Regions from separate parts of the Streptomyces sp. NRRL S-920 genome, predicted to be linked through region 4. Evidence: riboswitches for the same ligand, from Rfam matches in the RefSeq annotation. Region 4 holds a riboswitch; each other region holds the start of a gene.
What was found. Region 4 has a riboswitch for cyclic di-AMP ahead of IG54_RS43900 (transglycosylase family protein). Riboswitches for the same ligand answer to the same signal wherever they lie in the genome.

Region 1: another riboswitch for cyclic di-AMP. It lies ahead of IG54_RS0100370 (transglycosylase SLT domain-containing protein); the one in region 4 lies ahead of IG54_RS43900 (transglycosylase family protein).
Region 2: another riboswitch for cyclic di-AMP. It lies ahead of IG54_RS0107160 (M23 family metallopeptidase); the one in region 4 lies ahead of IG54_RS43900 (transglycosylase family protein).
Region 3: another riboswitch for cyclic di-AMP. It lies ahead of IG54_RS0113885 (C40 family peptidase); the one in region 4 lies ahead of IG54_RS43900 (transglycosylase family protein).

What each region holds. Positions count from the first base shown of each region.
Region 1 covers NZ_JODF01000001.1:97,359-100,670, reverse strand. Annotated here, with positions in the region: gene IG54_RS0100380 (hypothetical protein) at 1-206, opposite strand, end outside; gene IG54_RS0100375 (hypothetical protein) at 319-684, opposite strand; cyclic di-AMP (ydaO/yuaA leader) riboswitch at 1,240-1,395, shown strand; gene IG54_RS0100370 (transglycosylase SLT domain-containing protein) at 1,399-2,136, shown strand; gene hppD (4-hydroxyphenylpyruvate dioxygenase) at 2,161-3,306, opposite strand; gene IG54_RS37495 (EF-hand domain-containing protein) at 3,303-3,312, opposite strand, start outside.
Region 2 covers NZ_JODF01000006.1:122,182-125,493, reverse strand. Annotated here, with positions in the region: gene IG54_RS0107165 (GntR family transcriptional regulator) at 1-356, opposite strand, end outside; gene IG54_RS0107160 (M23 family metallopeptidase) at 564-1,367, opposite strand; cyclic di-AMP (ydaO/yuaA leader) riboswitch at 1,380-1,542, opposite strand; gene IG54_RS0107155 (M16 family metallopeptidase) at 1,739-3,124, opposite strand; gene IG54_RS0107150 (M16 family metallopeptidase) at 3,121-3,312, opposite strand, start outside.
Region 3 covers NZ_JODF01000016.1:11,625-14,936, reverse strand. Annotated here, with positions in the region: gene IG54_RS0113890 (hypothetical protein) at 1-112, shown strand, start outside; gene IG54_RS0113885 (C40 family peptidase) at 228-1,499, opposite strand; cyclic di-AMP (ydaO/yuaA leader) riboswitch at 1,507-1,663, opposite strand; gene pcrA (DNA helicase PcrA) at 1,908-3,312, shown strand, end outside.
Region 4 covers NZ_JODF01000064.1:1,103-4,414, reverse strand. Annotated here, with positions in the region: gene eno (phosphopyruvate hydratase) at 1-371, opposite strand, end outside; partial or broken gene IG54_RS43905 (LysM peptidoglycan-binding domain-containing protein) at 692-895, opposite strand; partial or broken gene IG54_RS43900 (transglycosylase family protein) at 1,015-1,417, opposite strand; cyclic di-AMP (ydaO/yuaA leader) riboswitch at 1,422-1,608, opposite strand; gene IG54_RS0131300 (transglycosylase family protein) at 1,803-2,894, opposite strand; gene IG54_RS0131295 (cytochrome P450 family protein) at 3,020-3,312, opposite strand, start outside.

The DNA of each region.
Region 1 (3,312 bases), on a different contig from region 4:
GCCTGATCGCCCTCGGGCCGTCCGCCCTCGCCCCTCGTCTGGATAATCCACTTGGCGTGATAGCGGAGCAGCGCGTCGACGCGGTCCTCGCGATCGGCGCCGGGAGCGAAGTAGCGCTCGACCGTCTTCCTGCGCTGCCGTTCCTCGGGCAGAAAGAAGTCCGGGTATCCGGTGGCCACGGTGTATGGCCCGTACGCGGGCACCATGCGCGAAGCGAAATAGTTCTGCGCTCGATCGCTTCGGGCAGCGCGTCCGCACGAACGACATACCCGAGTGCTCCCGTTTGCGTCCAGGCCCCGAAAAGCAGCACTGTCCAGGTCACCCCGGCGCAGCTGACGCGCGCGAATCGAGGGCCGTTCTCGACCACCAGTGCCCGCTCGCGGCCCCTGCCGCAACCACCATCGCGCCGAGAGCGAAGAAGACGACGAGCGGATCCCGCCGGTCCCGGTGAGTCCGCAGAGGGCCCCACAGGAGCAGCAGACACAGAAGGGCCAGCGCGGGCGCCGAGCGATGCCTGGTGAACGTGCGCGTGAACTGCCAGACGCCTGTGCCGAGCAGGGTGAGCGAGGCCAGTGCCGCGACGCGGAGCAGGGTGAACGGTCCGAGCCCCGTCAGCTTGGCCGACGCGCCGAGGAGCACCGTCCAGGGCGAGGAGTACTGGCTGGGGGTGCTGGCGTCGACCATCGGGTTGCCCGGGGCGAGCGGGTCGTGGCGCAGCCGTTCGACGGTCGCCGCGTGCCTCCGCGGTGGCGGACACGGCGGGGGGTTCGTGCGGGCTGGTCGTATCCAAGGGGCAGCCAACTCGATTGTGCCTGGCGGGGGCTGGGGGCAAGGAGCGGAAAGGCTCTCCTCCTCGGACGAAGCGGGGGCGCTCCGAGCACCCCTACAACGATCAGGGCCTGGTGGGGTCACAGGTCCCCTTGGAGTGGCATGCCCACGGAGACAGGGGGTGCGATATGTCCTTCTTTGCAGCGGAAATCACGATAGCCCCGAATTCCCCCCTCCCCATTCAGTGAAATGGGTCACGCCGACAGCCGTGATCATTAGGGCCACCGCGCGCATTTCCGTTCCCCGCAAAGCGAGTTGGCTTTGTTGATCAGAAAGAGCGAGGAGTTCTGACTCCCCAGGACGACTCTCCGTATTCGCCTGTGTGAATTCCCGCCTTGTTCCGTCCCGCCTTTCTCGCTTAATGTCACCGTCAATCCGGGCGGAACGCCGAATCCTGCCGCTGCCCGGAAACCCTTCCACTCACTCACCCACGGCAGGAGCGGGGGACCCAGGTAAGCCGCCGATCCGGTTTCCGGAACGGCTCGGGGTGAAGGCGCGTTCAAATGCGCCGGGACAGCTCCCGTCCAAACCCGACAGCTCACCTCGCAGGCGACGGAGAGGAACTTTTTCATGCCCGCAAAGGGAAAGCACCGCCGTCCGAAGTCCAGATCGCTCAACCGCGGTATCGCCGCCGCGGGAACGGGTGGAGCCGTCCTCGTCCTGCCGGTGCTGGGCGCGACGAGCGCCGGCGCGGCCCCTAAGCCGGCCGCGGACGCGAGCACGTACGTCGTCGTCGCGGGCGACTCCCTCTCCAAGATCGCCCGGGAGCACTCCGTGAGCGGTGGCTGGAAGAAGCTGTACGAGGACAATCGCGGCGTCCTCGGCGGCGACCCGAAGCTGATCCACCCCGGCCTCAAGCTCACGCTCGGCGCGAAGGGCGCGGCGGAGCCCGCGAAGAAGACGGACGCCTCCCCCGCGTCCGCCGAGCGGGCGGACCGCTCCGAGCGTGCGGCCGTGCCTGCCGCCGCCCCGGCGAAGAAGACCTACGCCAACAACCTCGACGGCTGGATCAGGGAGTCGCTCGACATCATGGCCCAGCACGGCATACCCGGTTCCTACGAGGGCATCCACCGCAACGTCATGCGCGAGTCCTCCGGCAACCCGCTGGCCATCAACAACTGGGACTCCAACGCGGTCGCCGGCACCCCGTCCAAGGGGCTCCTCCAGGTCATCGCCCCCACGTTCGCCGCGTACCACGTCCCGGGCACGTCGCTGGACAGCTACGACCCCGTCGCCAACATCACGGCCGCCTGCAACTACGCGGCCGACCGCTACGGCTCGATCGACAATGTGAACGGTCCGTACTAGGCCTCGGCGCCAGGCCTCGGCGGCTCACAGGTTGCCGCGTCGGTCCTGCTCCCGTTCGATGGCGTGGAAGAGGGCGGCGAAGTTGCCGACCCCGAAGCCTTCCGAGCCGTGCCGCTCGATCAGCTCGAAGAAGCCGGTCGGCCGGTCCTGCACGGGCTTGGTGAGGATTTGCAGGAGGTGGCCGTTCTCGTCCTGGTCGACCAGGACCCCGCGGTCACGCAGCTCGCTGATCGGCGAGCTGATCGGGCCCATGCGGGCGAGCAGGCCCGGGTCCTCGTAGTACGCGGCCGGGGCCGGCAGGAACTGAACTCCGGCCGCGCGCATGCCGTCCACGGCGCGCAGGATGTCGCCGGTCGCGAGTGCCACGTGCTGTACCCCCGGGCCGCCGTGGAAGCGCAGGAACTCCTCGACCTGGCTGGCGCGCTCCGACGGCGCGGGTTCGACGACGGGGAACCTGACCCGGCGCGACCTGTCGGCGACCACCTTCGAACGCAGCGCCGAGTACCGCGTGGAGATCTCCCCGTCGATGAACTCCGCCAGCAGTTCGCCGCCGAGGACACGCTGGTAGAAGTCGACCCATTCGTCCATCCGGCCCGCTTCGACGGCGGCGACGCAGTGGTCGATCGCCGTGAAATACGGTACGGGGGGCGGTTGGGGAAACGTGTGCGGGCACGGTTGGTAGCCGGGGAGATAGGCGGCGCGGTACGCCGACCGGTCGACGAAGGTGTGCCGGACCGGGCCGTAGGCCGCGAAGCTCGCCAGCCGGACCGCACCGTCCGCGTCTCGCAGTTCGTGCGGCTCATCGAGGCCGCTCGCCCCGGCGGCGACCGCGTGCCGGAAGGCGGCCTCGACGTTCGAGACCCGGATCCCTACGTCGAACACCGAGTCGCCGTGTTCGGCGACGTGCTCGCCGAGCGCGGTGCGCGACCGCGTCGGACCTGTGACCACGAACCGTGTGGCGCCGGCGCGCAGGACGTACGAGCACTCGTCGCGGCTCCCGGTTTCCGGGCCGCGGTAGGCGACCGGCGTCATCCCGAACGCGGTCACCAGGAAGTGTGCGCTCTGGAACGCGTTGCCGACCGCGAAGCCGACCGAGTCGAAGCCCTCGATGACGAACGGCGTCCGCGTGCCTGCCGCGGACGCCGTCGAGCCGATCGCCCGACTGCTCACGCGGGC
Region 2 (3,312 bases), on a different contig from region 4:
TGACCCTTCCGCGACCGCTGCTGGCCCAGCCGGACGAGGCCGCGCAGGACCTTGAGGTGCGCGTCGGTGCGGCGCTGGGCGGCGCGGGCCGCGGCGAGGGGTTCGAGCAGGGTGCGCAGCTCCAGGAGGTCGGCGGCCTCCTGCTCCGTGGGCTCGGCGACGCAGGCGCCCGCGTGCCGCCGCGTGACGACGAAGCCCTCGGCCTCCAGGGTGCGCAGGGCCTCGCGCACAGGGACGCGCGAGACGCCGTACCGGCGCGCGAGAAGCTCCTCGGCGAGCCGACCGCCCCTTTCGTAGACACCGGAGACAATGTCGTCCCGGATGGCCGTGCATACCGAGTGCGCGGGAATGCGCATGACCGGACCTCCGCCTTAATCCCCGCGAAACGCGGTCGACCGACGCTCGTTCAGCGACTCTATTGCAGGGCATCGGATTTTCCGATGGCGGGTCGGAATCCATGGATATCTTTTGGCCAAAGGCGAACGGGCCGGGAAACGGTCGGTCCGGAAACGACGAAGGCCCCGGCTCGGGAGAGCCGGGGCCTTCGGTGAAGTGCGGGGCGGTCAGACGTTGACGCCGTGCGAGCGGAGGTACGCCACGGGGTCGATGTCCGAGCCGTACTCGGCGCCGGTGCGGGCCTCGAAGTGGAGGTGCGGGCCACTGGAGTTGCCGGTGGAGCCCGAGAGGCCTATCTGCTGGCCCGGGGTGACCGTCTGGCCGACGGTGACGCTGAGGGACGACATGTGGCCGTACTGGGTGTACGTACCGTCGTTCATCTTGATCACGACGTTGTTGCCGTAGGCGCCGCCCCAGCCCGCCTCGACGACGGTGCCGCCGCCGACGGCGTGGACCGTGGTGCCGGACGCGGCGTGGAAGTCGACGCCCGTGTGGCTGCCGGAGGACCACATGGCGCCACCGGTCTGGTAGCCCGTGGAGACGTACGAGCCGGCGATCGGGGAGACGTAGGTGTTCAGGCGCTTGCGCTCGGCCTCGCGGGCGGCGCGCTCCTTGGCCTCGCGCTCCTTCTTGGCCTTCACCTTGGCCTCGGCCTCGGCCTTGCGCTTGTCCTCCGCGGCCTTCTTCTTGGCGGCCGCTTCGGCCAGCTTGGCGGCGGCCGCGTCGTCGGCGGCCTGCCGCTGGGCGGCGGCCTGCGCGTCGATCGTCTCGGCGAGTGAACCGCCGACGGATATCGCCTGGGTGAGCCCGGTGTGCTCGACGGCCGCGTCGTCGGCGGCGGCGAGCGCGGGAGCGGCCATGCCTCCGATGACGCCGGTGGTGGTGAGCGCGGCGACGCCCGCGACGTTCGCAGTGGTGCGGGTGAGGCGGCTGGGACGACGGTGCTTCCCGGTGGCACGGGTGAACGCCATGAAGCGGCTGATCCTTTCCTTCCTTCTCGCCTACCGGGTTAGCTGACGGGTTCGGAGCAGGAAGGTCTCCTACGAGTCCCTCGCCTGACGGCAAGGTGCCCGATTCACCCCAGGGGACATGTGGGTCCCCGGCTCCCCTGGCTCGCGCCGTACGGGGACTCGGCGATGACTGTCCGGTGCCGCGGGTGCGACGTACTGCGTGACGAACAGACGGACTGACGCTAAACGTGCCCTCTGTCAATCGACAAACAGAACGCGACTTTTGTAGCGCACGCCACACGGCAGACAGGCAACCTCCATATGAATTCGGACATATGAGAACCCCGGCGGCCGAAAAGGTCGCCGGGGTCCCGATATGTCCTGCCTGTCACTCAGCCCGTGACCACACTCACTTCGCCGATGCCGAGCGCCTTGACGGGCTCCTCGATCCGTGCGGCGTCCCCGACGAGGACCGTCACCAAGTGGTCCTCCGGGAAGGCGCTCACGACGGCCGCGGTGGCCTCCACGGTGCCGGTCGCCGCCAACTGCCGGTAGAGCTGCGCCTGGAAGTCGTCCGGGAGGTTCTGCTCGACCTGGTCGGCCAGCGTGGCGGCCACGGAGGCGGCCATCTCGAACTTGAGCGGGGCCACACCCACCAGGTTCTGCACCGCCACGTCGCGCTCGGCGTCGGTCAGGCCCTCCGCGGCGAGCGTGCGCAGGACCTTCCAGAGGTCGTCGAGCGCGGGCCCCGTGGACTCCGTGTCCACCGATCCGCTGATGGCGAGCATCGCGGCGCCCGTGCCGTCCGGGGCGGAGCGCAGGACCTGGCTGAACGCCCGTACGCCGTAGGTGTATCCCTTCTCCTCGCGCAGGACGCGGTCCAGACGGGAGGTGAGGGTGCCGCCCAGGCAGTACGTGCCGAGGACCTGGGCGGGCCAGACCCTGTCGTGCCGGTCCGGCCCGATGCGGCCGATGAGGAGCTGCGTCTGGACGGCTCCGGGGCGGTCCACGATGACGACGCGGCCCGTGTCGTCGGCGGTGATCGGCGGCATCGGGCGGGCCTCGGCGGTGCCACCCGTCCAGGTGCCCACGGTGTCCGCGAGGACGGCGTCCGGGTCGGTGCCCGCGAGGTCGCCGACGACCACCAGGGTGGCCGTGGCGGGGCGGACGTGCTTCTCGTAGAAGGCGCGCACCGCGGCCGAGTCGATGGCCGCGACCGTCTCCTCGCTGCCCTGGCGGGGGCGGGACATGCGCGAGGTCGCCGGGAACAGCTGCCTGGACAGCTCCTTGGCGGCGCGGCGCGCGGGGTTGGCGGCCTCGTGCGGGATCTCGTCCAGGCGGTTGCGTACGAGGCGCTCGATCTCGCTGTCCGCGAAGGCGGGGGCGCGCAGGGCGTCGGAGAGCAGGCCGAGCGCCTTCGGGAGGCGGGAGACCGGGACTTCGAGGGAGACCCGGACGCCGGGGTGGTCGGCGTGCGCGTCCATCGTGGCGCCGCAGCGGTCCAGCTCGGCGGCGAACTCCTCCGCGGAGTGCTTGTCGGTGCCTTCGTTGAAGGCCCTCGCCATGATGGTGGCGACGCCGTCGAGGCCCTCCGGCTCGGCGTCCAAAGGCGCCTCGAGGTTGACCTCGACGGCGACGACCTGCTGGCCGGGGCGGTCGCAGCGCAGCACCGTGAGGCCGTTGGCCAGGGTGGAGCGCTCGGGGGCGGGGAAGGCCCACGGCTTGGCCTGGCCGGCCTGGGGCTGCGGGTGGAACTGCATCGTCGCGGCCTCGCTCACTTCGCCGCCTCCTCTTCCTCGTCGGTCTCGTCGGCGCCGTCGGTGGCCGTCACGGGCTCGTACACGAGGACCGCGCGGTTGTCGGGACGCAGGCGGGCCTTGGCGACCTCCTGGACCTCCTCCGCGGTGACGTCCAGGACGCGCTGGACGGCGGTGAGGGCGAGCTGCGGGTCGCCGAACAGGACCGC
Region 3 (3,312 bases), on a different contig from region 4:
CCTCGCGCTGGTCTACGTGAAGCGGGACGAGGAGAAGGTCGACAAGGGTGTCTTCGGCGCGGTGGGGCTGCTGACCACGGCGAACATCTTCATCGCCGTTCTGTGGACCTGATCCCCGCTGACGGCCCTCTACGCGCGCGCGGCCCGCACTCTCCCGGGAGAGTGCGGGCCACGCGCGCGTAGAGGGCCGTTTCGCATAGAGGGCCGTCAGCGGATGCTTCTCGTGGTTACGCCGGGCGCACCACGCTGTGGAGCGGCATGGAGTAGATCGACTCGACGCGTACGTTGGCGCCCGGCTTCGGGGCGTGGATCATCTTGCCGTCGCCGATGTAGATCCCCACGTGGCTGATGTCGTCGTAGAAGAAGACCAGGTCGCCGGGGGCGGCATCGGCGGTCTTCACGGTGGTGCCGACCTTCACCTGGTCCCACGTGGTGCGCGGCAGGGAGATCCCCGCGGCCTTCCAGGCGTCCTGGGTGAGCCCGGAGCAGTCGTAGGAGTCGGGTCCCGTGGCGCCCCAGACGTACGGCTTGCCGATCTGGGCCTCGGCGAAGCCGATGACCTTCGCGGCCTTCGTGGCGTAGCCGCCCTCCGCGCTGCCGGAACCAGTACCAGTACCGGAACCGGAGCCCGAGCCGGACCCGGCACCCGAACCCGAGCCGGACCCGGCACCCGAACCCGAGCCGGTGTCCGGCCCGGAGGAGCCCTGGCCCCCTCCCCGCTCCTGCTCCCGCTCCCTCTGCGCCGCCTCTTCCGCCTTGCGCTTGCGCTCCGCCTCCGCGGCCTGCTCGCGGGCCAGATCCTCGGCCTTGCGCTTGGCCTCCCGCTCCTTCCTCCGCTCGATCGCGGCGAGCCGCGCCCTCTCCTCGGCGGTCAGCCGCGACAGCAGTCCGCGCGCCTCACCCAGCTTCCTCTGGACGGCCCGCTTGCTCGCCCTGAGGTCGTCCCGGGACTCGCTCAGCGTCTTGAGGCTCTTCGCCGCCTTCGTACGCTGCTTCGTCGCCGTCGCCTGCTCCGCCCGGTACTCGTCGACGGCCTTCTTCTGCCGCGAGGTCAGCCGGTCCGCCAGGTGGTTCTGGTCGAAGTAGCCCTGAGGGTCGTTGGCGAGCATCATCGTGGCGGTCTCGGACGCGGTGCCGGTGCGGTACTGCGCGGCGGCGAAGGAGCCCAGCTCCTGGCGCGCCTCGTTCAGCCTGTCCGCGCGCCTGGCCACGCCGTCGAGCAGACGGTCGACCTTCTTGCGCTGCTTCTCGGTCTTCTCCTTGGCCGAGTTGTACCTCTGCGTGGCCACGCCCGCCTGGCGGTAGAGGTCGTCGACCTTCTTCTTCACCTCGTCGAGGCTGGGTTCCACCGGCGCGGAGGGCGCTGTCGGCGCGGAGGGTGCTGCCTGCGCGCTCTGCGACAGGAGCGCCACGGACGTGAGGGCGGCCGTGGTGATACCGACGGCGGGGGTGGTGCGTATGCCGGCTGACCGGCCCCGCGGCTTGCGGTGCGACGCCAAGGGAGGCGACTCCTTCCGTACACCGCCTACCGGGTTAGCTGTCGGGTTCGGGCGGGTGGTCCGGAAGGTTGCCCTACGGTCCCGTACGAAGTACGGGACCGATTCACCCCAAGTTTTCGGTGGGTCCCCGGTTCCGAACACGTCGGACTCGGCGGGGGCCACCCGTTCCCGGCGGGGTTCGCCGGTGGGGGGACGTGCGGCCCGCGGAGCACGCTAACCAACTTGTGAGGCACGTGTGAAGGATGATGTTCGATATGACCGATACATTTTCGTGACTCTACGAGCGTCAGGGCGTAGGCCCGCAGCGGAGTGGCGGAGCGTGACCGGGCGCGGCCGCGGCGTGAACAGCCCCGGGGTGGCCGGAACCCGGGGCGGGTTGTCAGTGGGGCCGCCTAGACTCGGGAGGCGATGAGCAGCCTCTTTGATGACAGCTTCCTGGCGGACATGCGGCCTTCCGGGGCCGCGGACGAAGAACCCCCGCCGCCGCCCGAGGACAGCGCTCCGGAACCGGTTCCGGACGACTTGTTCAGCGGGAAGTTCGACGTGCCCATGACCCGGGACTCGCACTACCGCGACGGAGCCCCGCGCCCGGTCATCGACCCGGCCACGCTCCTGGAGGGGCTGAACGAGAACCAGCGCGCGGCCGTCGTGCACGCGGGCTCCCCGCTGCTCATCGTCGCCGGCGCCGGCTCCGGCAAGACCCGCGTACTGACCCACCGCATCGCGTACCTCCTCGCCGAGCGCGGTGTCCACCCCGGCCAGATCCTCGCGATCACGTTCACGAACAAGGCCGCGGGCGAGATGAAGGAGCGCGTCGAGCAGCTCGTCGGCCCCCGGGCCAACGCGATGTGGGTCTCGACCTTCCACAGCGCCTGCGTGCGCATCCTGCGCCGCGAGTACAAGAAGCTGGGCTTCACGTCCTCCTTCTCGATCTACGACGCCGCGGACTCCAAGCGGCTGATGGCCCTGGTCTGCCGCGACCTGGACCTCGACCCGAAGAAGTTCCCCCCGAAGTCCTTCAGCGCCAAGATCTCGAACCTGAAGAACGAGCTGATCGACGAGGAGGACTTCGCCGCCCAGGCCGCCGACGGTTTTGAGAAGACCCTCGCCGAGGCCTACGCCATGTACCAGTCCCGCCTGCGCGAGGCGAACGCGCTGGACTTCGACGACCTGATCATGACGACGGTCCACCTCCTGCGCGCCTTCCCGGACGTCGCCGAGCACTACCGCCGCCGCTTCCGGCACGTCATGGTCGACGAGTACCAGGACACGAACCACGCCCAGTACGCCCTGGTGCGCGAGCTGGTCGGCCCCTCCGGAGGCGAGGGCGACGACCCCGCGGAGCTGTGCGTGGTGGGTGACGCGGACCAGTCGATCTACGCCTTCCGCGGCGCCACCATCCGCAACATCCTCCAGTTCGAGGAGGACTACACCGACGCGACCACGATCCTCCTGGAGCAGAACTACCGCTCCACGCAGACGATCCTGACCGCCGCGAACGCGGTCATCGAGCGGAACGAAAGCCGCCGCCCGAAGAACCTGTGGACCAACCAGGGCGCGGGCGCCCGTATCACCGGGTACGTGGCCGACACCGAGCACGACGAGGCGCAGTTCGTCGCCGACGAGATCGACCGCCTCACGGACGCGGGCGACGCGAAGGCCGGCGACGTCGCGATCTTCTACCGTACGAACGCCCAGTCCCGCGTCTTCGAAGAGATCTTCATCCGCGTCGGCCTGCCCTACAAGGTCGTCGGCGGCGTCCGCTTCTACGAGCGGAAGGAGGTCCGCGATGTGCTGGCCTACCTGCGCGTTC
Region 4 (3,312 bases):
TCGGAGGCGGCGTGCGCGACGGCGAGGGAGACGCCGAGGATGGCGTTGGCGCCGAGCGAGGCCTTGTTGTCCGTGGCGTCCAGGTCGAACATCGCCTGGTCGATGAGGCGCTGCTCGGTGGCGTCGTAGCCGACCAGCTCCGGGCCGATCTGCTCGATGACGGCGAGGACGGCCTTCTCGACACCCTTGCCCTGGTAACGGTTGGGGTCACCGTCGCGGAGTTCGATGGCCTCGAAGGCACCGGTGGAGGCACCGGACGGAACGGCGGCACGACCGGTGCTGCCGTCGTCGAGGCCGACCTCGACCTCGACCGTGGGGTTGCCTCGGGAGTCCAGGATTTCCCGGGCTACGACGACGTCGATGGACGGCACGAGCATCTCCTTCTGGGAGTGTGACGCGTAAACACGATTACGCGGGGCCGCTTCGGCCCTGCGTCTCCCGAGCCTAACCGGCCCGGAGGCTTCGGCCAGCCGACCGCCCGTCCCGTGGGACGGACAACGGCCCAAATACTGGGGAAACGGGACGGAAGCCCGTGTTTCTACTCACCGGTAGCGAGGTCTGTTCGCAGTCGGCGGAGCGTTGGCGGACATGGCCCCGCCCCGGTGCGTACGGGGGATACGCGCACCGGGGCGGGGAGCCCGTGGGGACGGGGAAGCGGCCGTGCGTCCGCCGAGGCACGGCCGCGGACGGGTCAGCTCAGGTGGAGCTGCTGGCCCGGGAAGATGAAGTCGGCGTCGTCGATGATGTCGCCGTTGAGCTTGTAGACCTTCTGCCAGCCGCCCTTGACGTCGTGCGCCTCGGCGATCTTGGACAGCGTGTCGCCGGTCTTGACCTTGTACTCGCCGTCACCCTTCTCGACCTTCTTGCCGGTCGGGGTCTCGACGGTCTTCTTCGACTCGGTCTGCGGCGCGGGCTGCGGCTTCGGGGCGGCCTGCTTCGGCGCGGCCTGCTGCTGCGGGGCGGCCTGCTGCTGCGTCTGCTGCGGCTGCGGCTTGCTCTGCTGCTGCGGGGCCTGCTCCTGCGAGCCGCCGCCGCTGCTGGGCGAGGCGCCCGAGAGGCCGACGCCGCAGGACGGCCAGGCACCCTTGCCCTGTCCGGCGAGGACCTTCTCGGCGATCTCGATCTGCTGGGCCTTGGAGGCCTTGTCGGCGGTGGGCGCGTACTTCGTACCGCCGTAGGCGGCCCAGGTGGACGGCGAGAACTGGAGACCGCCCTGGTAGCCGTTGCCGGTGTTGATCGACCAGTTGCCGCCGGACTCGCACTGGGCGACGGCGTCCCACTCCTGGGGGGTGGCGGCGGAGGCGGAGCCCGCGGCCATCAGCGGGGCGGCCACGGCGGCACCGGTGACACCGGCGAGCGTGACGACACGGGTGGCCTTGGACGGACGGCGGTGCTTGCCCTTGCTGGAAAACAGCATGAGTTGATCCCCTCACCGACGCCTGCGAGGTGAGCTGTCGGGTTCGGGCCAGTGAAGTTGCCCGGTCGCACTCTCCCGAGTGCGACTTCACCCCTAGCCGGTCCCGTACGTCCCGCTCCCTCTCGGAAGCCGACGTGCGGACCCGGCGCTTACCTTGGGTCCCCCGCTCCTGCCTACGGCGCTATAAGCGACGACTGTTCCCGTCCGGCCGTTGGCAGGATTCGGCGTACCGACCGGCGGGGCCCACCAATGGCGAGCGGTGACGACCGTAGTCACGCGATCGCCGGAATTTCAAAGACGATCAGGGCTTCTGAGACCCATCTCTCACTCGCACCAATGCGGACATTCAGCGCGAAGTACCCCCTGGACGGTTCGTCAACTACCCCTACTTTTCGCCCAAATCGAGGCTCTGACCGGGGAGGATGAGGTCCGGGTCGTCGCCGACGGTCTTCTTGTTCTCGGCATAGAGGCCGTGCCAACCGCCCTTGACGTCCAGGTCGTCGGCGATGGCCGAGAGGTTGTCCCCGGAGCGGACCGTGTACGTCCCGTCGGCGACCTTCTCCGTACGTTCGGCGCCGCGCGAGGCGTGCCGTCCCGGACGGTCGCCGCCGCTGCCGCTCTCGCTGCCCGCGGCGGGGCCCTCGGTCGCGCGGTCGCCACGGTGGCGCCCGGGGGCGGAGTCGCCGGAAGGGGCGGCCGGGTCACCGGAGTCGGAGCCCGAGTCGTCCGAGGCGCCCGAGCCGTCGGAGGAAGTGCCGTCCTTGCGGCCGGACTTGCCGGAGTCGTCCGCCTTGCCCTTGCCGTCCTTGTCGTCCTTCTCGCCCGACTCGTCGTGATTCTTGTCTCGTGAGGCGCCGTCGGAGCCGGGGGTGGCGCTCGCGTCGTCGGCGGAGCCCGGGGTGTCTGACGTGTCGTCGGACGGCTCGCCGGAGTCGGAGGACTTGTCGTCGTCCGCCGAGCCGCCCTCCTCGCCCTTCCTCTTGTCCGCCTTCTTGTCCGTCCCCCTGTCCGGGGACTTTCCGGAATCGGTCGAGTCGGTGGACTCCGGCGGGACCGGGTCGCCCGGGTCCACGTCGGCCTCGGCGCCGCCGTCGGTGAGTCCGGCGATCGGGGCGCAACTCGGCCAGGCCTTGGGGCCTTGGGCGTCGAGGACCTTCTCGGCCACGGCGATCTGCTGGGACTTGGAGGCCTGGTCCGCGCTCGGCGCGTAGTCGAGGCCGCCGTACTGCTCCCACGTCTCCTGGGAGAGCTGGAGTCCTCCGTAGTAACCGTTCCCCGGGTTGGCGCTCCACGCGCCGCCGCTCTCGCACTGGGCGAGCTTGTCCCACGTCACCGTCTCGGCGGCGCTCGCGCCGGTGGCTCCGAGGAGTGGGATGGCGATGGCGGATCCGGTGACTCCCGCCGCGACGATCAGGGCCGGGGCCTGGCGGGGGCGTCGGTGACGACCATTGCCGGAGAGCATGCGGTTGCCTTTCACGAGACTATTGCGGCGACTTGGGCACCGGGTGCCCGAGTCGACGTGAAGGTAGCCGCAGTCGAACGCTTGTCACAAGTCGATGCAGCGGAGATCACGTGCACATCACATTTATGACGGCCCGTCAGCTATGGCTCGCTCGGCGGTCGGTTCTGTGCGGTTGTGAACTCCACCGGCAGGGTGCGCAGTCCGCGCATGATCAGCCCGCCGCGCCACCGCAAATCGGCGGGATCCGAGGCGAGTCGCAGATCGGGAAGGCGCCGTAGGAGGGTGGCGAGGGCGGCCTGGGCCTCCAGGCGGGCGAGCGGGGCGCCGAGGCAGTAGTGGATGCCGTGCCCGTATCCGAGGTGCTGGTTGTCGGTGCGGGAGAGGTCCAGGGTGTCGGGCCGCTCGAAGCGTTCGGGGTCGCGGTCGGCGGCGG